Regions from separate parts of the Streptomyces sp. NPDC005483 genome, predicted to be linked through region 2. Evidence: riboswitches for the same ligand, from Rfam matches in the RefSeq annotation. Region 2 holds a riboswitch; each other region holds the start of a gene.
The links. Region 2 has a riboswitch for thiamine pyrophosphate ahead of thiC (phosphomethylpyrimidine synthase ThiC). Riboswitches for the same ligand answer to the same signal wherever they lie in the genome.
Positions count from the first base shown of each region.

Region 1 (6,796 bases), on a different contig from region 2:
GCGTCGGCCAACTGGGTGCGGGCGGTGTCGGGCATGCGTGTGTCTCCCCCGGGTTCGGTGGCGTACGGGCCGCGCTGGACCGGGGCCGTGGCCTCGGCGGTCACGGCCCGTACGCCGGTGCTGTTCGGTTCAGACGGCAAGCGCCTGGGCCCGGCGCTTCACCTCCGTGCCGCGATTCTCGCTCAGGGCCTGAGCGGGGGTGCCGGGCAGGCTCTCGTCGGGGGTGAAGAGCCACTCCAGCATCTCTTCGTCGGAGAAGCCGTCGTCCCTCAGGAGCGTCAAGGTCCCGGCCAGGCCCTTGACGACCTTCTGCTCGGCCCCGTCGATGAAGGCGGCGGGGACGTGCAGCGCGCGGTTCTCACCACGGCGTACGGCGATGAGCTGGCCGTCCTTGACCAGCTGCCGCACACGCGTCACCTCGACATCGAGCATCTCGGCGATGTCGGGGAGGGTGAGCCAGGCGGGGACGAGAGCATCGATCTTTGCGTCAATCTCGGTCACGGGATTAAGCGTGCCATCCCGCACTGACAGTCGGAAGCCGGGGCGCCTCCGACGGGTGGCGAAGGGGTGGGCGGACGGGCGCCGACGCCCTCCCCTCGCGACGAGAACAGGCGGCGGAACCGGCCGCCCGAAGCCTGCCGAGCCGCCTCCCGCAGGCGACAGGGGGCATGGCGACGAGTGCCGACGGCCCGCACCCACGCCCTCTCCCCTCGCGACGGGAAGAAACGGCGCTACCGGCCGCCCGCACCCCGCCGAACCACCCCTGACCAGCGACAGCGCGATGTGCCACCGGACGCCGACACACCTGCGCGCGCCCTCCCGCCGCAGCGGGAGACAGCGCAGGACCGGCCGTCGGCCTCCCGCAAAGGTCTCCGCTCTGGTCGGCGCCGGCCCATGGTCGTCGGGTTCCACCGGGCACCACCGCCGGGCGGATCGGCGTCGTGGCGGAAACGGGCCGTCGGGCGGGTCGTGGAAGCCCACCCGCGTCCTGGCCGTCGCCCGGGATCAGCCCGGGGCGTTTACGCCGTCGCCGCCTTCAGCGGTCTCGCCGGGTCCACCAGCAGCTCCGGATCCAGCACCGTGCCCGCGTCGATGAGCCGGCGGCCCTGGGCCAGGTCCCGGGGGCGGCCCACCGCCAGGAGGGCCACCAGGCGGTTCTCGCGCAGCCAGCACACCGTCCAGGCGGGACCGGACGGCTCGCCGCGCCACAGGGTCGTGTCGGCGGACGCGTGGTGCCCGGCGTACTGGACGAAGCGGCCGAACTGCTCGGACCAGAAGTACGGGACCGGGTCGTAGACCGTCGGGGTCTCACCCAGGATGTCGGCGGCCACCGTGCGGGGGCCCTGGAGGGCGTTGTCCCAGTGGTGGACCAGCAGGCGCTCGCCATACCTCCCCGAGGGGAAGGAGGCGCAGTCGCCGACCGCGTAGACGTCCGGCACGGAGGTGCGCAGGCGCTCGTCGGCGACGACCTCGCGGTGGGCGCCGAGCTCGATGCCGGAACCGGCGAGCCAGGCCGTGGCGGGCCGGGCCCCGATACCGACCACGACGGCGCCCGCGGGCACCCGGGAGCCGTCGTCCAGGACGACCGCGCCGGGCTCGACGCGCTCCACGCGCGCGTGTGTGCGCAGCACGGCACCCGCGTCGGCGTACCAGGAGGACATCGGCGCGGCCACCTCGGCGGGCAGCGCGCCCGCGAGCGGCCGGTCGGCGGCTTCCACGACCGTCACCGCGCAGCCCGCCTCGCGCGCGGCGGTGGCGAACTCGGCGCCGATCCAGCCCGCGCCGACGACCACGATGTCGTGCTGCCGGGCGAGCACCGGGCGCAGCCGCTCGGCGTCGTCCAGGGTGCGCAGCAGATGCACCCCGGGCACGCCCTCCGTGCCGGGCAGCCGGATCGGTTCCGCGCCGGTGGCGAGGACGAGGACGTCGTACGGGACGGGCCCTGCCTCGGTGTCCAGTTCGTGCGCTTCGGGGCGCACCCCCGACACCTCGCGGCCCAGCAGCAGTTCGATGCCGAGGGCCTCGAAGTCCACGTCGAACGCGGAGCCCTCGGCCTTGCCCAGCAGTACGGCTTTGGAGAGCGGCGGACGGTCGTACGGCTGATGGGGTTCCGCGCCGATGATCGTGACGGTCCCGGCGAAGCCCTGTTCGCGCAGGGCGACCGCCGTCTGTACCCCGGCCATGCCCGCGCCGACCACGACCACCCGCCGCTGCGCCCGCGCCTGCGTCTGCTCGCTCATTTGATCACCATAGTCAACTGACAATCAGTCAGTCAGGAGTCGTGCGCCGTGACCTGCTGCACAACCTCGTCGACCTGTTCCACGACACTCGTCCCGCTGCCCGCCTGCGACTCCCACTCCCACGTCTCCTCCAGCCGCACCCGGCCGTCGGCAAGCTCGGCCACGGTCGAGACGCAGTGCCCGGAGGATGTCGTTCCGTCATGCTTGAGCTGGACGTAGCGGAAGTCGAGACGGTCCCCCGCGCGCGTGCCGACCAGATGTCCGCGTACGACGTCACCGCCCGCGTACTCGGCCCAGATCTCCCCGTCCTTCTCGTGGTAGGTGAACCGGGTCCGCGTACCCACCTGACCTGGGGCCTGATCGGCCACCGGGGCGAGGACGAGGCCGTCGAGCGAGCGGGGCATGGTGGAAGGCTCCCTTACAGAGGCGCGCGGGCACGGGCTAGGGTGGCCAACGTAGAGCACTCGCGGGAGCCCGGACGCACCGGGCTGAGAGGGAGGCTGGCGGCCTCCGACCGTACGAACCTGATCCGGGTCATGCCGGCGAAGGGAGGGGCTGGACGCCCATGTCCTCACGTACGTCAGACGTCCTCGTCGTCGGGGGCGGCATCATCGGCCTGGTCACGGCCTGGCGGGCCGCACAACGCGGTCTCACCACCGCCGTGGTGGATCCGGAACCGGGCGGCGGGGCCGCCCAGGTGGCCGCCGGGATGCTGGCCGCGGTCACCGAACTGCACTACGGCGAGCAGACCCTGCTGAGCCTGAACCTCGCCTCCGCCCAGCGCTATCCCGACTTCGCGGCCGAGCTCACCGACCTCACCGGTCTCGACCTGGGCTACCGCCGGTGCGGCACGCTCGCCGTGGCGCTGGACGCCGACGACCGCGCTCATCTCCGCGAACTGCACGCGCTGCAACGGCAGTCGGGGCTGGAGTCGGAGTGGCTGTCCGGCCGGGAGTGCCGGCGGCTGGAGCCGATGCTCGCGCCGGGGGTGCGGGGCGGGCTGCGGGTGGACGGCGACCACCAGATCGATCCGCGCCGGCTCACGCGCGCGTTGCTGGCCGCGTGCGAGCGGGCCGGCGTGGTGTTCCACCGCGCGTGGGCCCAAGGCCTTCGTGTCGTACGGGACCGGGCCGCCGGGATCGCCACCACGGACGGCGAGGAACTGGGGGCGGCCCAGGTGGTACTCGCCGCCGGAAGCCTCAGCGGGCGCCTGGAAGGCGTCCCGCGGGCCCTCCTGCCTCCCGTACGGCCCGTGAAGGGGCAGGTACTGCGCCTGACCGTGCCGCCGCGCCTCGCGCCCTTCCTGAGCCGTACCGTGCGCGCCGTCGTGCGCGGCAGCCAGGTCTACCTGGTGCCGCGCGAGAGCGGCGAGCTGGTGATCGGCGCGACCAGCGAGGAGCTGGGCTGGGACACGACAGTGACCGCGGGCGGGGTGTACGAGCTGCTGCGGGACGCGCACGAACTGGTCCCCGGCATCACCGAGCTGCCGCTGACGGAGACCCGCGCGGGGCTGCGCCCGGGCTCCCCGGACAACGCCCCGCTGCTCGGCCCGACGGACCTGCCCGGCCTCCTGCTGGCCACCGGGCACTACCGCAACGGCGTGCTGCTGACCCCGGTCACCGGGGACGCGCTGGCGCACGCGCTGACGACCGGTGAACTGCCGGACGTGGCCCGTCCGTTCACCCCCGGTCGGTTTCTGGAGTCCGTGGAGCAGCCGGCATGAACATCTCCGTCAACGGGGAGCCGCGCCGGTTCGCTCCCGGCACGGCTCTCGACACCGTCGTACGGGCGCTGACGCCGGCACCCTCCGGGGTGGCCGCCGCGCTCAACGAGACCGTCGTCCCGCGCGCGCAGTGGCCCTCGACGTCCCTCTCCGAGGGCGACCGCGTGGAAGTCCTCACCGCCGTCCAAGGAGGCTGACCCATGGCCGACGATCCCTTTGTCATCGGCGGTACGTCCTTCTCGTCCCGGCTGATCATGGGCACGGGCGGGGCGCCCAGCCTGGAGGTGCTGGAGCGGGCGCTGGTCGCCTCCGGCACGGAGCTGACGACGGTCGCCATGCGCCGCGTGAACCCCTCGGTGCACGGCTCGGTGCTGTCCGTGCTGGAGAAGCTCGGCATCCTGGTCCTTCCGAACACGGCAGGCTGTTTCACCGCCGGGGAGGCCGTCCTGACGGCCCGCCTCGCGCGCGAGGCGCTCGGCACCGACCTGGTCAAGCTGGAGGTCATCGCCGACGAGCGCACCCTGCTGCCGGACCCCATAGAGCTGCTGGACGCGGCCGAGACCCTGGTGGACGATGGCTTCACGGTGCTGCCGTACACCAACGACGACCCCGTGCTGGCCCGCAAGCTGGAGGACGTCGGCTGCGCGGCGATCATGCCGCTCGGCTCGCCGATCGGCTCGGGCCTCGGCATCCGCAACCCGCACAACTTCCAGCTGATCGTCGAGCACGCGCGCGTACCGGTGATCCTGGATGCGGGGGCGGGCACGGCGTCGGACGCGGCCCTTGCGATGGAGCTGGGCTGCGCGGGTGTGATGCTCGCCTCGGCGGTGACGCGGGCGCAGGAGCCGGAGCTGATGGCGCACGCGATGCGGCACGCGGTGGAGGCGGGGCGGCTGGCCCACCGGGCGGGGCGCATCCCCCGGCGGCATTTCGCCGAGGCGTCGTCTCCTGCGGAGGGCTTGGCGGCGTTGGATCCGGAGCGGCCGGCCTTTCGGTGAGCCGCGCCCGGAAAGGTGCCTCGCCGGGGCGTCCGTGCGGCGATGTGGCGGCCGGTCGCGCAGTTGTCCGCCCCGTAGGACGCATCCGGTGCACCCGCCTCACAGGGCCCCACGTGCGATCCTCGTCACAGCTCGGCTGCAGTCACGCCCCGATACCGGCCGAACCGGATGGACTGTCAGCGGCGGCTCGTAGACTCGCCTGCGTGGATACGACGCTTCAGGACCCGCTGGTCGGGCAGGTGCTCGACGGCCGCTATCGCGTGGACGCGCGGATCGCGGTCGGCGGGATGGCCACGGTCTACCGGGCCCTGGACACCCGTCTGGACCGCGTGCTCGCGCTCAAGGTGATGCACCCCGCGCTCGCGGCGGACGGGACCTTCGTCGAGCGGTTCATCCGGGAGGCCAAGTCCGTCGCCCGGCTCGCCCACCCCAATGTCGTGCAGGTCTTCGACCAGGGCACCGACGGGTCGTACGTCTATCTCGCCATGGAGTACGTCGCCGGCTGCACCCTGCGTGACGTGCTGCGCGAGCGCGGGGCCCTGCAGCCGCGCGCCGCCCTGGACATCCTGGAGCCCGTGCTGGCCGCGCTCGGCGCCGCGCACCGCGCCGGTTTCGTGCACCGGGACATGAAGCCGGAGAACGTCCTGATAGGGGACGACGGCCGGGTCAAGGTCGCCGACTTCGGTCTCGTGCGGTCCGTGAACAACGTGACCAGCACCACCGGAGCCGTCCTCGGCACCGTGTCCTATCTCTCGCCCGAGCAGATCGAGCAGCCGGGCGCCGCCGACGCCCGCGTCGACGTGTACGCGTGTGGCGTCGTGCTGTACGAGATGCTGACCGGCAGCCAGCCGCACGAGGGCGACTCCCCCGCCATAGTCCTCTACAAGCACCTCCACGAGGACGTCCCGCCCCCCTCGGCGGTGGTCCCGGGGCTGCCGTACGAACTGGACGAACTGGTCGCCTCGGCCACCGCCCGCACCCCGGACCTGCGCCCGTACGACGCCGTGGCACTGCTCGCGCAGACCCGCGAGGCCCGCGACAGGCTGAGCGCCGACCAACTGGACGCGGTGCCGCCGCAGGCGCTCGCCACGGAGTACGCGGGCGCGGAGAACCGTACGAGCGTGATCCCCCGCTCGCTGACCGTGCCCCGTCTGCTGCCGGTCAACGAGGACGAGTCGGGGTACCACCACACCAGCGTCCTGGAGAGCCCCCCGCCCCCGCCGTCCCGCCGTGGCCGCTCCTCCGGCGGCACCCGGCGCGGCCCGCTCCTGATCGTCGCCGCGGTCCTGCTGGCCCTCGGGCTCGGGGCGGGCGTCTGGTACATCAACTCCGGCCAGTTCACGCGAGTCCCGTCCCTGCTGTCGAAGACCGAGGCGCAGGCCCGGGACCGGCTGGACGGGGCCGGGCTGGAGACCGGGAAGGTCACCTACGCCTACAGCGACACCGTCAAGCGCGGCACCGTCATCAGCACGGACCCGGGAGTGGGCGCCCGGATCCGCAGCCACGACTCCGTGTCGATCACCGTCTCCAGGGGCCCGCAGACGGTGAAGGTGCCCGACCTGGACGGGTGGGCGCTGAGCAAGGCGAGAGCCCGGCTGAAGACGGAGGGACTGGAGCCGGGCATGGTCACCCGGGAGTTCAGCGACGACGTCCCGAAGGGCATGGTGATCGGCACCGACCCCGAGAGCGGCACCACCCTGCGCGCCGGCTCGGCGATCGCGTTCACCGTCAGCAAGGGCGCCCCGGTCGACGTCCCGGACGTCACCGGCGAGGACCTGGCCGACGCCAAGGCCGATCTGGCGGAGGCCGGCCTGAAGGTCGAGGTCGCCACCACC
Region 1 is NZ_JBEXEA010000014.1:256,140-262,935, forward strand. Features, by position in the region: gene thiE (thiamine phosphate synthase) at 1-35, opposite strand, end outside; gene ABZT06_RS27040 (Rv2175c family DNA-binding protein) at 130-501, opposite strand; gene ABZT06_RS27045 (FAD-dependent oxidoreductase) at 1,020-2,240, opposite strand; gene ABZT06_RS27050 (hypothetical protein) at 2,273-2,644, opposite strand; TPP riboswitch at 2,697-2,808, shown strand; gene thiO (glycine oxidase ThiO) at 2,806-3,963, shown strand; gene thiS (sulfur carrier protein ThiS) at 3,960-4,160, shown strand; gene ABZT06_RS27065 (thiazole synthase) at 4,164-4,961, shown strand; gene pknB (Stk1 family PASTA domain-containing Ser/Thr kinase) at 5,165-6,796, shown strand, end outside.
Region 1: linked by a shared signal. The riboswitch ahead of thiO (glycine oxidase ThiO) and the one ahead of thiC (phosphomethylpyrimidine synthase ThiC) in region 2 are both predicted to bind thiamine pyrophosphate.

Region 2 (6,796 bases):
ATCTCTATCAGTATCTGAAAATTCACTCCTTGTGATCTGTCGTGCACGTTCAGCAAGATGCCACCAGTGTCAGATGGGATCATTTCGGCCGACGAAGGCAGATGACGGGGTAGGCGATGCGCGAGTCCGTACAGGCAGAGGTCATGATGAGCTTTCTCGTGTCGGAGGATCTCTCCTTCCGTATTCCGGTGGAGCTGCGCTACGAGGCCTGCGATCCCTACGCCGTCCGGCTGACCTTCCATCTCCCGGGTGATGCCCCGGTGACCTGGGCATTCGGCCGCGAGCTGCTGATCGACGGGGTGGGCCGGCCCTGCGGGGAGGGTGATGTACGGGTCTCACCCGCCGGTTCCGACCTGCTGGGCGATGTCCTGATCAGGCTTCAGGTCGGCGGCGACCAGGCCCTGTTCCGCTCTTCGACGGCGCCGATCATCGCCTTCCTCGACCGCACCGACAAGCTGGTGCCGCTGGGTCAGGAGGCCGCGCTGGCCGATTTCGACACCCATCTCGACGAGGCGCTGGACCGGATCCTGGCGGAGGAGCAGAGCGCGGGCTGATGCCTTCGGCGGCGAGGTGCCGCAACGCTTCATCGTGGTGCGGGAGGCTGCAGGAACGCTTCTGCCTGGGTTGGGGCCGCCGGAGCAGGGCGGGTGCCGGGGCTGCGGGCCGAGGTCACTGGGCGTGGGGTATGGCGAGGCTTTCCCCACCGATCAGGATGCCGGAGTGGATCGGGCAGGGTGAGGATGACCGATCACACTCACAGCGGGACGGCGGCGCGACCCGGCTCGCTGGAGGTTCGGAGCGGGTCGGTGCTCGTGATGCTTCTGCCGAGGTGGGCGGCGCTGCCGGTCGTGACGGCCGGGGCCGGCCATCGGGGGCGTGGGCGCCGCGGGAACGACAAAGCGGCGGGCTGCCCGTGCTCGTGGGACCAGGGCGGTGTGAGAGCGGATGTGGCGTGATGCAGCGCGTGTGTGCGCACATGTCCTATGGCGAGCGGGTTTCCTCATAAGAGCCGGGAGCCTCAGGGCAGTGGAACCGTAGCTCGGGAGCAGTGGCCGACCTTCACCGTCGTCGTCCTCGACCTCCGCCGCCGCGCTGCCCGGCGCCTTCCTGCCCTGGGTGCTGTTGTCGCTGATGAACCCGTTCATGGGCGGCGTGGACGCGGCCTCCATCCTGGCCTGTCTGCTCCCCGTCGGGCTGTATCTCCTGTCCCGGACACCGGGACCCGAACCGGAACTCGGAACCGTGAGGCAGAGCCCCGGCCCGCCCCCTGGGCTCCTCTCAGCGCCTGCGCCGCCGACCCTTCCCACCGCGTCCCGTTGCCGGCCGACTGTCGGCCGTGCCCGCGCTCGCACTCGTCGCCGGTACGGGCGCTGACGCCGCCGCAGCAGCCTCCGCTCCCGGCCGGTCGGCCGAGACCACCAGGGCCGCGAGGGCCGTCGTGACCGGTACAGAGGCGACGAGGCCGATCGAGCCGACCAGCGTGCGCACGATCTCCTCAGCCACCAGCTCGCTGTTGGCGACGTTCCCCACGCTGGACTGGGCGATGGAGAAGAGCAGCAGCAGCGGCAGCGCGGCGCCCGCGTAGGCGAGGACCAGCGTGTTGACCACGGACGCAATGTGGTCGCGGCCGATCCGGATACCCGCGCGGTACAGCCCGCGCCATCCCATCGCCGGGTTGGCTTCGTGCAGCTCCCACACCGCCGAGGTCTGCGTGACCGTCACGTCGTCCAGGACGCCGAGGGAGCCGATGATGACGCCGGCGAGCAGCAGACCGCTCATGTCGATCGACGGGTACAGGCCGTGGATGAGCCCGGTGTTGTCGTCGGTGTTGCCGGTGAGCGCGGCCCAGTCGATGAACACCGAGCCGAGGATGCCGATCAGCACCAGGGAGATCAGTGTGCCCAGTACGGCCACGGAGGTGCGGGCAGACAACCCGTGGCACATGTAAAGGGCGATCAGCATGATGGCGCTCGACCCGACCACCGCCACGAGCAGCGGGTTCGAGCCCTGGAGGATCGCGGGCAGGACGAAGAAGTTCAGCACCATGAAACTGATGGCCAGGGCGACCAGTGCCATGACTCCGCGCATGCGCCCGACGACCACGACGGCGAGCGCGAAGATGCCGGCAAGCACGGCCATCGGAATCCGGCGGTTCACGTCGGTGACCGAGTACTGGAGATCCCTGGGGGCGGAGGGCTCGTAGGCGACCACGACCTTCTCGCCCTCGTGCAACTGCCGCGACTGGTCCGGCTGGACGATTTCCGTGAAGGTACGGCCCTTGTCGTCGCCGGTGTCGACCCGGATCGTCGCCTTCTTGCAGGTGCCGTTCGCCTGCTGCTCGGCGGACGAGCCCTCCGGGGTGGAGGTGTCCCCGGTCGGGGTCTCCCCCGAGGCGTTCACCGACTTGCAGCTCACGCTCACGACCTTGGTGACCGTGGCCTGCTGGGTCTGCCGGTCGAAGCCGACCCCGGTGCGTTCGTGCGCCGGGGCACCACCGGGCCACAGCACCCCGAGCCCCACCACCACGGCTACGCCGAACGGGATGAGGATCGCCGCGATGACCTTGCGCAGGTGCTTGGAGACGGGAGTCGCCGGGCCATGGCTATGACTGTGCGAGTGACCGTGCCCACCGCCGGAGCCGGGCCCGCTCTCGTGCCCTTCACCGGAACCGTGCCCGTGCCCGTCACCGGGACCGTGCCCGTCGCCGCGATGACCACCACCGCCACCCAGACCGCCACCACCGCCTTGGGCCCCGTGGCTCGCGCCCTGACCTCGGCCGTAGTCGTAACCGCCGCCATGCCCGCCACTGTGCTCTCGCTCATGCTCGTGCCAGCCGCCGGCCCCACCGGACCCGCCGTCTCCGAAGCCACCGCGGGATCCGCTGCCAGGGCCGTGCCCAGGGCCGTTTCCGGAGCCCGGTCGGCGCGGAGGCTCGGGAGGCGGGTACGGGGGCTGATGCGTCGTGGTCACCGACCGATCATCGCAAGAACGACAGGGGCCCTCTGTTCACCGCGCCCGAATTGACGCTAGCGTGGAGCCACTTTGTACACGCGGGAGCTCGGAGCACCGGGCTGAGAGGGCGCTGACCTCCGTCCCAGCGATGTTTCACGTGGAACGTCCTTTCAAGCGAGTGACGTTCCCCACGAAACGTCGGCAGACGGAAACCGCTGCGTCGACCGCCGAACCTGTTACCGGGTAATGCCGGCGTAGGGAGTAGGTCTCATGACCATCAAGGACGCGCGCACGCCTGCCTCCGAGCAGAACGACGACCAGCTCGACGGAGAGGCCGGGAAGTCCATCGGCTGGCACAAGGCGTACGTCGAGGGCTCGCGCCCCGATCTGCGGGTGCCGGTCCGCCAGGTGCACCTCACCAACGGGCAGTCGGTCACTCTGTACGACACCTCGGGCCCGTACACCGATCCGCTCACCGAGACGGACGTCCGCCGGGGCCTTGTGCCGCTGCGGGAGAACTGGATCATCGCCCGCGGGGACACCGAGGAGTACGCCGGTCGTCCCGTGCGCCCCGAGGACGACGGGATCAAGCACACCTCACCGCGGGGTGGCCTCCGTAACCTCGACGCCGTCTTCCCGGGGAGGTCGCGTCAGCCGCGACGTAGCCGTGACGGCAGGGCGGTCACGCAGCTCGCCTACGCCCGCCGCGGTGAGATCACACCGGAGATGGAGTACGTGGCCATCCGGGAAAACGTATCTGCCGAAGTCGTCCGTGAGGAGATCGCGGCGGGCCGCGCGGTGCTGCCGGCGAACGTCAACCACCCGGAGATCGAACCGATGATCATCGGCAAGCGGTTCCTGGTGAAGGTCAACGCCAACATCGGCAACTCCGCGGTGACCTCCTCCATCGAGGAGGAGGTCGAGAAGATGACCTGGGCGACCCGGTGGGGCGCGGACACGGTCATGGACCTGTCCACCGGCCGCAACATCCACACCACCCGCGAGTGGGTGCTGCGCAACTCCCCCGTCCCCATCGGCACGGTGCCGCTCTACCAGGCTCTGGAGAAGGTCGACGGCCGCGCCGAGGATCTGACCTGGGAGATCTACAAGGACACGGTCATCGAGCAGGCCGAGCAGGGCGTGGACTACATGACGGTCCACGCGGGCGTACGCCTGCCGTACGTACCCCTGACGGCCAACCGGAAGACGGGCATCGTCTCGCGTGGCGGCTCGATCATGGCGGCGTGGTGCCTGGCGCACCACAAGGAGTCGTTCCTGTACGAGAACTTCGAGGAACTGTGCGAGATCCTCGCGGCCTACGACGTCACGTACTCGCTGGGCGACGGTCTCAGGCCGGGCTCGATCGCTGACGCCAACGACCAGGCACAGTTCGCGGAGTTGCGCACACTCGGGGAACTCAACCGGATCGCGAAGCGTTTCAACGTACAGACCATGATCGAGGGCCCGGGACACGTCCCGATGCACAAGATCAAGGAGAACATCGACCTTCAGCAGGAGATCTGCGATGAAGCTCCGTTCTATACGCTCGGCCCGCTGACCACCGACGTCGCGCCGGCCTACGACCACATCACTTCCGGCATAGGCGCCGCGATGATCGCCTGGTGGGGCACCGCGATGCTCTGCTACGTCACGCCCAAGGAGCACCTGGGCCTGCCCAACCGGGACGACGTAAAAACGGGTGTCATCACCTACAAGATCGCCGCCCACGCGGCCGACCTCGCCAAGGGATACCCCGGCGCCCAGGAGTGGGACGACGCCCTCTCCGACGCCCGCTTCGAGTTCCGCTGGGAGGACCAGTTCAACCTGGCCCTCGACCCCGACACGGCCCGGGAGTTCCACGACGAGACCCTCCCGGCCGAACCGGCCAAGACGGCTCACTTCTGCTCCATGTGCGGGCCGAAGTTCTGCTCGATGAAGATCAGCCAAAGCATCACCGAGCGGTTCGGGGGCGCAGCGGCTGAGGGAGCGACGCCGGAGGAGATCGCTGAGGGGATGCTGCAGAAGTCGAAGGAGTTCGCGGCGAGCGGGAACAAGGTGTACCTGCCCATGGCGGACTGAGAACCGGGGGGTGGGGCCCCGAAGCTCCGGGGCCCCGCTTCTGCGGGGGTTCAGTAAGCAGCTCCTCGGTCCCTCGGCGGGCAGACTGACCCCATGACAGCGAGAGCACTGAGCCAGGGCGCCATCAGCACCGTCCCCGACCAGGAGCTGTACGACCGGCCCCGGTCAGAGTTCCCGACTTGGGTGGCTGCCGCCGACCAGGCGGGCATCCTCGTGCTCCGCGGTGTGGTGCCACCGGAACACCGCCCTCTGATCACTACCGTTGAGCGTTCTGCAGGCGTTCGACCTGCTTTGTGATCAGATCAGGTGGGAAGGCTGCCTGTTTGTCGATTTCCATCGCGGTGAATGCTGCGATGACGCTGCCCACCCGGACCACCACGTGGTCTTCGTGGTGGACGCGGCCGTCGTCCATCGGAGACTCAAGGCCGTACCGCACGGCCTCGTCCCCGACGCGAGGTGAGCTCTCAACTGCCAGCTTCGATCGGTACTTGCCGGCATAGCTGGTCCCAGTGAAAGCTCTGCACGCCTTGAGCCCCTCGCCAAGTCGTTTGAAGGCGCTTTGTGCTTCTGCTCCCTTGTATGCGGCGAGAGTCGATCCGCCGGGGAAGATGTTGTCCTTCCAATTGAAGGTCTGAACCACGACAGAGGACGCTTCCTCGGCGTCGTTGATATCCAAGACCTGCTCGCATGCCGAGTCCGAGACAGGAGGGAACGTCGAGTAGCCGGTCTCTGCCGTAACGTCGCGGACGGGGATCGCACCCTCGTATGCCTGGGGCACCTCACCCTCCCGGAAGGTGAGGGTCTTGAGTTCGCTCACACTCAGGGAACGCCTAGTCTGCGGGGCGGAGGCATTTGCCTGCGGAGACCGTGCTGAGGCACTCGGCTCCCGATCCGCACCGCAGGCGCTCACACACACTGATCCAGCCAGCAGTGCCCCGAGCATGAGGACGCTCGCTGGTCTCGTCGGTGATTTCCCCGTTGGCATGTACCCCCCCCAGAGTCGAAAAATGAGGGGCAGAGAGTAGACGGAGAACTCCTCTTTCCACAAGCCATGATCTCGACGCCGAATTGTCCGGTCAGGAAGAGATCGAGGAGGGCATGGCCCAGAAGTCGAAGGAGTTCCCGGCGGCGGGCAATCGCGTGTATTGGCCGGTCGTCGACTGACGTAGGCGAATCGGCGACGGACCTGGGCGAACCGTCGGGTGGCCGGCGGCCGGGTCTTCGGCTTGCGCTCCCCGTGGTGGGGGCGCAAGCCGAGGGGCTGTGCCGGGTGTCATTCCGGCTGGTGTTCCGGCCCCCCGAAGTCCGGGCTGGTGTAGTCCGGGCTGGTGAAGCTCGGGCGGGCACCGGAGGCACCGTCGTCCGGGCTGCTGAAGCCCGGGCGGTCGTAGCCGAGGTGCGGCATCCGGCTGGTCGGTGCGGGTGGTGCCGCGCGGTGCAGTGCCGCGGTGCCGGGATCGGCCAGGGCGTCTCTGAGGAAGGGGAGGAGCCCGCGTTCCAGCAGGGCCTCGCGCCAGGCGTCCCTAGCCCGTGCCACCTCCTCACTCAGCTCGCCGTACCCCGCGTCCGGCGAGGGCCGGTTGTGCAGTGCGGTGATCAGCAGGCCGCCGGCGGCGACCAGGATCGCCGCGGCGGTCAGGGCGCCGAACACCCAGCCGATGGTGATCATGGCGTGGGCGAACGCCGGCGGTGGGCTGAGCATCTGGAGGATGTAGCCCACGAGCAGGAAGATCGCCGCGGCTATGCCGGCGAGGACAGGTGTCAG
Region 2 is NZ_JBEXEA010000019.1:104,928-111,723, forward strand. Features, by position in the region: gene ABZT06_RS32195 (IclR family transcriptional regulator C-terminal domain-containing protein) at 1-18, shown strand, start outside; gene ABZT06_RS32200 (SsgA family sporulation/cell division regulator) at 117-554, shown strand; gene ABZT06_RS32205 (YibE/F family protein) at 1,279-2,730, opposite strand; TPP riboswitch at 3,041-3,230, shown strand; gene thiC (phosphomethylpyrimidine synthase ThiC) at 3,223-5,031, shown strand; partial or broken gene ABZT06_RS32215 (VWA domain-containing protein) at 5,155-5,244, shown strand; gene ABZT06_RS32220 (hypothetical protein) at 5,288-5,848, opposite strand; partial or broken gene ABZT06_RS32225 (thiamine biosynthesis protein ThiC) at 6,106-6,195, shown strand; gene ABZT06_RS32230 (hypothetical protein) at 6,305-6,796, opposite strand, start outside.

Region 3 (6,796 bases), on a different contig from region 2:
ATCTTCGACAACGCGACGCCCAACTACTACGAGTCGCGCGGCGAACCCACGCCGATGGTGCTCGTGAACCGCGTCCACTGGACGGAGAGGCTGCCCACCTGGCCACTTCTCCAGGCGCTGGCGCGGGAGCGGTCAATGGAGGCCCGAATCGCCCTTGTTGACCGGATCGAGCAGGCTCCGGCGGCACTGAAACGTCTCACACGGTAATAAGAATGCAAAGCCAACGGTTGTAGGGCCCCTGCACGTTGACACTGCTTATGCAGCGCTTATAGACCTGTGAGACTCGTGAGGATGGTGATGACACATCACCACCCCTTCCACCCCCCGCATTTGCGCACCCCGTGAAGGACGAACGTGGCATTTACGCCCATATCCCGCCGCACCTCCCGCGCCGCGCGCTTCCTCGGCGTCGCCGCCGCCACGACCGCGATCGTGCTCGGCGCTTCCGGCAACGCCCTTGCCTGCAACATCAAGGAGTTCTCCGCCGAAGCCAAGTGTGACGGCACGCAGGGCGTCATCACCGTCACCGACGTGGACAAGTCCGGCGTCGAGGCGACCGTCTCCGTGTACCTGCAGAGCAACGGTGCCGACGCGAAGAAGGTCGGCGAGCAGACGGTGAAGGGCTCCAAGGAGGGCACCACCGTCACCTTCAAGGAGGACTGGGCGCCCAACGCCGAGTACCGCGTCCACGTCGAGGCCCTGCCCTACATCAAGGGCGAGGACATCAAGCCCAACCTGACCACCCCGGCGACCGCCTGCAAGACCGAGGACACGCCGACCCCGACGCCCACCCCGTCGGGCTCCGCCAGCACCCCGGCCGAGGAGTCCCCGGCCCCGACTGCGACCCCGTCGGCCTCGGAGGGCACCACCGCTCCGGCGACCGCCGAGAGCAACGCCCCGTCGCCCGCGGCCGGCGACTCCAACCTCGCCGAGACCGGTGCGAACTCCAACACCGGCCTGATCGCCGGGATCGCCATCGCCCTCGTCGCCCTCGGCGGCGGCGCGGTGTTCTTCGGCCTGCGCCGTCGTGGGGCGAGCAGCAGCCGCTGACGCCCGCACCACGTCCTGTGGCCCGTCCCCGGTCCGGGGGCGGGCCACAGCCGTGCCGTCATCCGAACGTGGTCCGCTCCAGCCAGAACTCCAGCAGCTCCCGTTCCCCGAGAACCTCCAGCTCCGGGCTGTCCAGGGGCAGTCGACGGTAGAAGGCGAGCATGACGGCGGTGAGCGGTCCCCGCAGCGCCACGGTCGCCTTCTCGTGCCCCCGCCGCCACACGATGACGTCCTCGGTGAACTCGACGATCCACTCGGCGTCGAGCCCGGGTGCCCCGTCGGTCGCGTGCAGATGGATACTGCGCCCCGGCCCCCGCAGCTGCGTAGCCTCGTCGTGCGGCATGGCCCGCTGCACGAACTCCACGATCTGCAGCCACTCGTCGATCGCGTCGGCGGCGATCTCGGGGGCGACCTCGTACGGCTGCCCGGCGGCGAGCGCGGCGTCGGCACGGTGGACGGTGAGCTCGTGGGTCATCCGGCGGGCCCAGAAACCCGAGGTCGGAATGCCGGCCCAGGACCACACCTCGGCGTCCGGGCCTGCCTCGCGGAGCGTGGCGACGAGCGTCTCGCCGGTCTCACCGAGCCACGCGTCGAGGTCAGCGGCGCCCACGGGCCCCTCCCCCAACGGCACGTGACCCTCCGGGACTTCCTCCCTGGCCCGGGTCCGCACCATCAGCTCCGCCCAGCGCAGGGCGCCCCCGGTGTGCCGCAGCAGCCGCTCCAGCGACCAGTCCGGACACGTCGGCACGGTCGCCGACAGGTCGGCCCCGGAGGTCACCACAGCCCTCAACAGGCCCACCTGGTGGGCGATCTCGTCGCAGTAACGGTCGTGCGCGAGCAGGGTCATGCCCCGCACTGTAGGTCCGCCCTGGTCAGCCCAGCACCACAATTTCGTCCGGGTCGAACTCCACCCCGACCGCGTCCCCGACCTCCGGCGCCGCGCGCAGCGCACACGCGGCCTCCAACCGCGGCCCGCCGCCTTCCGAGGGGTGCAGGTGTACGGCGACATGCGTGCCCTTGAAGGTGCGCGCGGCGACCGTGCAGCGTAGCCCCTCCTCGGCCGTCACGAGCCGTACTCCCGCGGGCCGCACCAGCACGCTCCGGACTCCCTGGGCGGCGCCCGGAGGCACCGGCACCTTGCCCCACGCCGTGTCCGCCGCCTCACCCGTCACCGTCCCCTCGACCACGTTCTCGAAGCCGAGGAAGCGGGCCACGAACTCGTCGGCCGGCCGCTGCCACACCTCGAGCGGCGTACCGGACTGGGCGATCCGCCCGTCCCGCATCACCACGACCCGGTCGGCGAGCGCGAAGGCCTCGCCCTGGTCGTGGGTGACCGCGAGCACGGTGGTGCCCAACCGCCCGAACAGCTCCCGCAGTTCGACGACCAGCCGCTCCCGCAGTGACCGGTCCAGCTGACCGAGCGGCTCGTCGAGCATCAGCAGCCGGGGCCGGGGGGCGAGCGCCCGGGCCAGCGCGACCCGCTGCTGCTCACCGCCGGACAGCGCGCCGACGGCCCGCCGGTCGGCACCCGGAAGCCCGACGAGATCCAGCAACTCCCGCACCCGCGCGTCCTGTTGCGCCCTCGAAGCCCCGTGCATGCGCAGCCCGAAGGCCACGTTGGCGCCCACGTCCCGCTGCGGGAACAACTGGTGGTCCTGGAACATCAGCCCGACCCCGCGCTTGTGCGCGGGCACTCCGTCCTGGTCGCACCCGTCGAGCAACACCCGCCCGTCGCCCAGCGGTTGGAGCCCGGCCACCGCCCGCAGCAGCGTCGACTTGCCGCTCCCGCTGGGGCCGAGCACGCACACGATCTCGTGCTCGGCGACATCGAGGTCCACCCCGTCGAGCACGGCTCGCCCACTGAACCGTACGGTCGCGTCCTGAAGGCTCAGCAGCATCTAGAACTCCCCGGTCCGGTCGGTCCGCAGCCGTTCGAGGACCAGCAGCGCCACCGCGCACACCACCATCAGGATCGTCGAGAGGGCCATCGCCTGGCCGTAGTTGAGGTCCCCGGCCCGCCCGAGCAGCCGGGCCACGGCGACCGGCAGCGTCGGGTTGTCGGGCCGTGCGATGAACACGGTCGCCCCGAACTCACCCAGTGACACGGCGAAGGCGAAGCCTGCCGCGATCAGCAACGCCCGCCGCACCATGGGCAGATCGACCTCCCGCCACACCCGCCACGGCGAGGCCCCGAGCACGGCGGCGGCCTCCCGCAGCCGGTGGTCCACGGCCCGCAGCACCGGCAGCATGGTCCGGACGACGAACGGCACCCCGACCAGCGCCTGCGCGAGCGGCACCAGGATCCAGGACTGCCTGAGGTCCAGCGGCGGCTCGTCGAGGGAGATCAGGAACCCGAAGCCGACGGTCACCGCGGACACCCCGAGCGGCAGCATCAGCAGCGCGTCGAAACCCCGTACGAACCGCCCGGCGTCCCGCCGCGTCAACGCCGCCGCCGCGAGCCCCCCGACGAGCACCGCGAGGGCGGTCGCGGCGAGGGCGTACTCCAGCGAGTTCCCGACCGCCTCGATCGGCGCGACGAGGAAGACCCCGCCGTCGCTGCGGGTCAGCGCCCGGTAGTAGCCGAAGTCGGAGGTGTCCAGCGACCGTTGCACGAGGACGGCGAGCGGCAGCACGAGGAGTACGGCGACGCTGCCCACGACGCCGGCCAGCAGCCCCCACTCCCCCGCGCCGCGCGGCCGCCGGGCGGTGACGGACGCGTCGACGAGCCGCAGGGCGGTCTCCCGGCGCCGTACGGTCCAGGCGTGCACGGCGAGGACCGCGCCCACCGCGACGAACTGGATCAGCGTCAGCACGGCGGCCGTGGACAGGTCGAAGATCTCGGAGGTCTGCCGGTAGATCTCCACCTCGAGGGTCGAGAACGTCGGCCCGCCGAGGATCTGCACCACGCCGAAGGAGGTGAAGGTGAAGAGGAAGACCATCAGCGCGGCGGCGGCCACGGCGGGCGCGAGCGCGGGCAGCGTGACCGTCCGCCACGCCGTGAGCCGGGACGCGCCCAGCATCCGCGCGGCCTCCTCCTGACGCGGGTCCAGCTGCGCCCAGAGCCCGCCGACGGTCCGTACGACGACCGCGTAGTTGAAGAAGACGTGCGCGAGCAGGATCGCCCACACGGTGGTGTCCAGCCGTACGCCCCAGAGGTCGTCCGTGAGGCCGCCCCTTCCGACGAGTGCCAGGAAGGCCGTACCGACGACGACCGTCGGCAGCACGAAGGGGACGGTGACCACGGCCCGCAGGACCTGCTTGCCGGGGAAGTCGAAGCGCGCGAAGGCGTACGTGCCGGGGAGCGCGATCAGGAGCGTGAGCGCGGTGGAGGCGAGCGCCTGCCAGGTGGTGAACCACAGCACGTGCCGGATGTCCGGCTGGGCGAGGACGTCGGTGATCCTGCCGAACTGCCAGGTCCCGCCCGCCTTGAGTCCGCGCGTGACGATCGCGGCGACGGGATAGGCGAAGAAGACGGCGAAGAACGCGACGGGCACGGCCATGAGCCCGAGCCGGGCCGCCGCGTTCCTGACGCCCTGGCGGGGCCTTACTTCAGTACGAGCGAGGTCCACGACTTGACCCAGTCGTCACGGTTGTCGGCGATCTTCGCCGGGTCCATGGTCTCGGGATCCTTGGCCTGCGGACCGTACTCGGTGAACTCGGCCGGCACCTGGGCGCCGTCCACGACCGGGTACACGAACATGTTGAGCGGCATGTCCTGCTGGAACTCCTTGGTGAGCAGGAAGTCCAGGAACGCCTTGCCGCCCTTGGTGTTCTTCGCGTTGCTCAGCAGCCCCGCGTACTCGATCTGCCGGAAGCAGGTGCCCTGCGCGACCCCGGTGGGCGCGGTCGTCGGCTTCGGGTCCGCGTAGATCACCTCGGCGGGCGGCGAGGAGGCGTACGACACCACGAGCGGCCGGTCGGCCTTCGCCTTCTTCCCCCCTGCGGAACCTGAGAACTCGTCGTTGTAGGCCTGCTCCCAGCCGTCGACGACCTTGACGCCGTTGGCCTTGAGCTTCTTCCAGTAGCCCTGCCAGCCGTCGTCGCCGTACTTCGCGGCCGAGCCGAGCAGGAACCCGAGTCCCGGCGAGGAGGTGGAGGCGTTCTCGGTGACGAGGAGGTTCTTGTAGGCGGGCTTGATCAGATCGTCGTACGACGTCGGCGGCTGGAGCTTGTGCGCGGTGAACCAGGCCTTGTCGTAGTTGACGCAGATGTCGCCGCTGTCGATGGGCGTGACCCGGTGCTTGTCCTGGTCGACCCGGTACTCGGCCTTGATCCCGTCGGCGCCCTTCGCCTCGTACGGCTGGAAGAGGCCGTTGTCGAGCGCGCGGGAGAGCAGGGTGTTGTCGACGCCGAAGAAGACGTCGCCCTGCGGGTTGTCCTTGGTCAGGATGGCCTTGTTGACGGCCTGTCCGGCGTCGCCGTCCTCCAGGACCTTCACCTTGTAGCCGGACTTCTTCTCGAAGTCGGCGAGGACGCTCTTGGAGACGGCCCACGAGTCGTGGCTGACCAGGGTGACGGTCTTGGAGTCGGAGGATGTGCCGCCGTCGGACGATCCGCAGGCGGACAGGCCGAGCATGCCCAGGCCGACGACGACAGCAAAGTACTTCTTGTTGTTCACGGTGATGACCGAACTTCCTACCCAGAATGACCTGGGCGAGGTTCAGAGGGTCTGCGGCCCGATTGCCGCACTCTCAGCGCTGTGGCGCTCCCCTGTCGGATATGAAGATGTACGTACGTGTACGTACGTCAGACTACCGCTCGGTCGCCGCGAGCTGACCGCAGGCCCCGTCGATCTCCTGCCCACGGGTGTCCCTGACGGTCACCGGCACCCCGTGCGCGGCGATCGCCTCGACGAACGCCTTCTCGTCCTCGGGCCGGGAGGCGGTCCACTTGGACCCGGGAGTCGGGTTCAGCGGAATCAGATTCACATGCACGGGCTTGCCCCGGAGCAGCCGCCCGAGGCGGTCTCCCCGCCAGGCCTGGTCGTTGATGTCCCGGATGAGGGCGTACTCGATCGACAGCCGACGTCCGCTCTTCTCGACGTACTCGAACCCGGCGTCGAGCACCTCGCGCACCTTCCACCGTGTGTTCACGGGGACGAGGGTGTCGCGCAGCTCGTCGTCGGGCGCGTGCAGGGAGATCGCTAGCCGGCACTTGAAGCCCTCGTCGGAGAACCGCTGAATCGCGGGCACGAGACCGACGGTCGACACGGTGATACCGCGCTGCGAGAGCCCCAGCCCGTCAGGGGCGGGATCGGTGAGCGCGCGAATGGAGCCGACGACCCGCTTGTAGTTGGCGAGCGGCTCCCCCATCCCCATGAAGACGATGTTGGACAGCCGCGCGGGCCCGCCCGGCACCTCCCCGTCCCGCAGCGCCCGCATCCCGTCCACGATCTGGTGGACGATCTCGGCGGTGGACAGATTCCGGTCCAGCCCGGCCTGCCCGGTGGCACAGAAGGGACAGTTCATCCCACAGCCCGCCTGCGAGCTGATGCACATGGTCACCCGGTCCGGGTACCGCATCAGCACCGACTCCACGAGCGTCCCGTCGAACAGCCGCCACAGCGTCTTGCGCGTGGTCCCCTGGTCGGTCGACAGATGCCGCACGACGGTCATGAGCTCGGGAAGCAGCGCCTCCTGGAGCTTGCCGCGCGCGCCGGCCGGGATGTCCGTCCACTGCGCCGGGTCGTGCGCGTACCGCGCGAAGTAGTGCTGCGAGAGCTGCTTGGCACGAAACGGCTTCTCCC
Region 3 is NZ_JBEXEA010000008.1:136,525-143,320, forward strand. Features, by position in the region: gene ABZT06_RS17365 (LOG family protein) at 1-207, shown strand, start outside; gene ABZT06_RS17370 (LAETG motif-containing sortase-dependent surface protein) at 355-1,050, shown strand; gene ABZT06_RS17375 (maleylpyruvate isomerase family mycothiol-dependent enzyme) at 1,109-1,897, opposite strand; gene ABZT06_RS17380 (ABC transporter ATP-binding protein) at 1,923-2,948, opposite strand; gene ABZT06_RS17385 (iron ABC transporter permease) at 2,949-4,619, opposite strand; gene ABZT06_RS17390 (thiamine ABC transporter substrate-binding protein) at 4,595-5,668, opposite strand; TPP riboswitch at 5,665-5,772, opposite strand; gene rlmN (23S rRNA (adenine(2503)-C(2))-methyltransferase RlmN) at 5,802-6,796, opposite strand, start outside.
Region 3: linked by a shared signal. The riboswitch ahead of ABZT06_RS17390 (thiamine ABC transporter substrate-binding protein) and the one ahead of thiC (phosphomethylpyrimidine synthase ThiC) in region 2 are both predicted to bind thiamine pyrophosphate.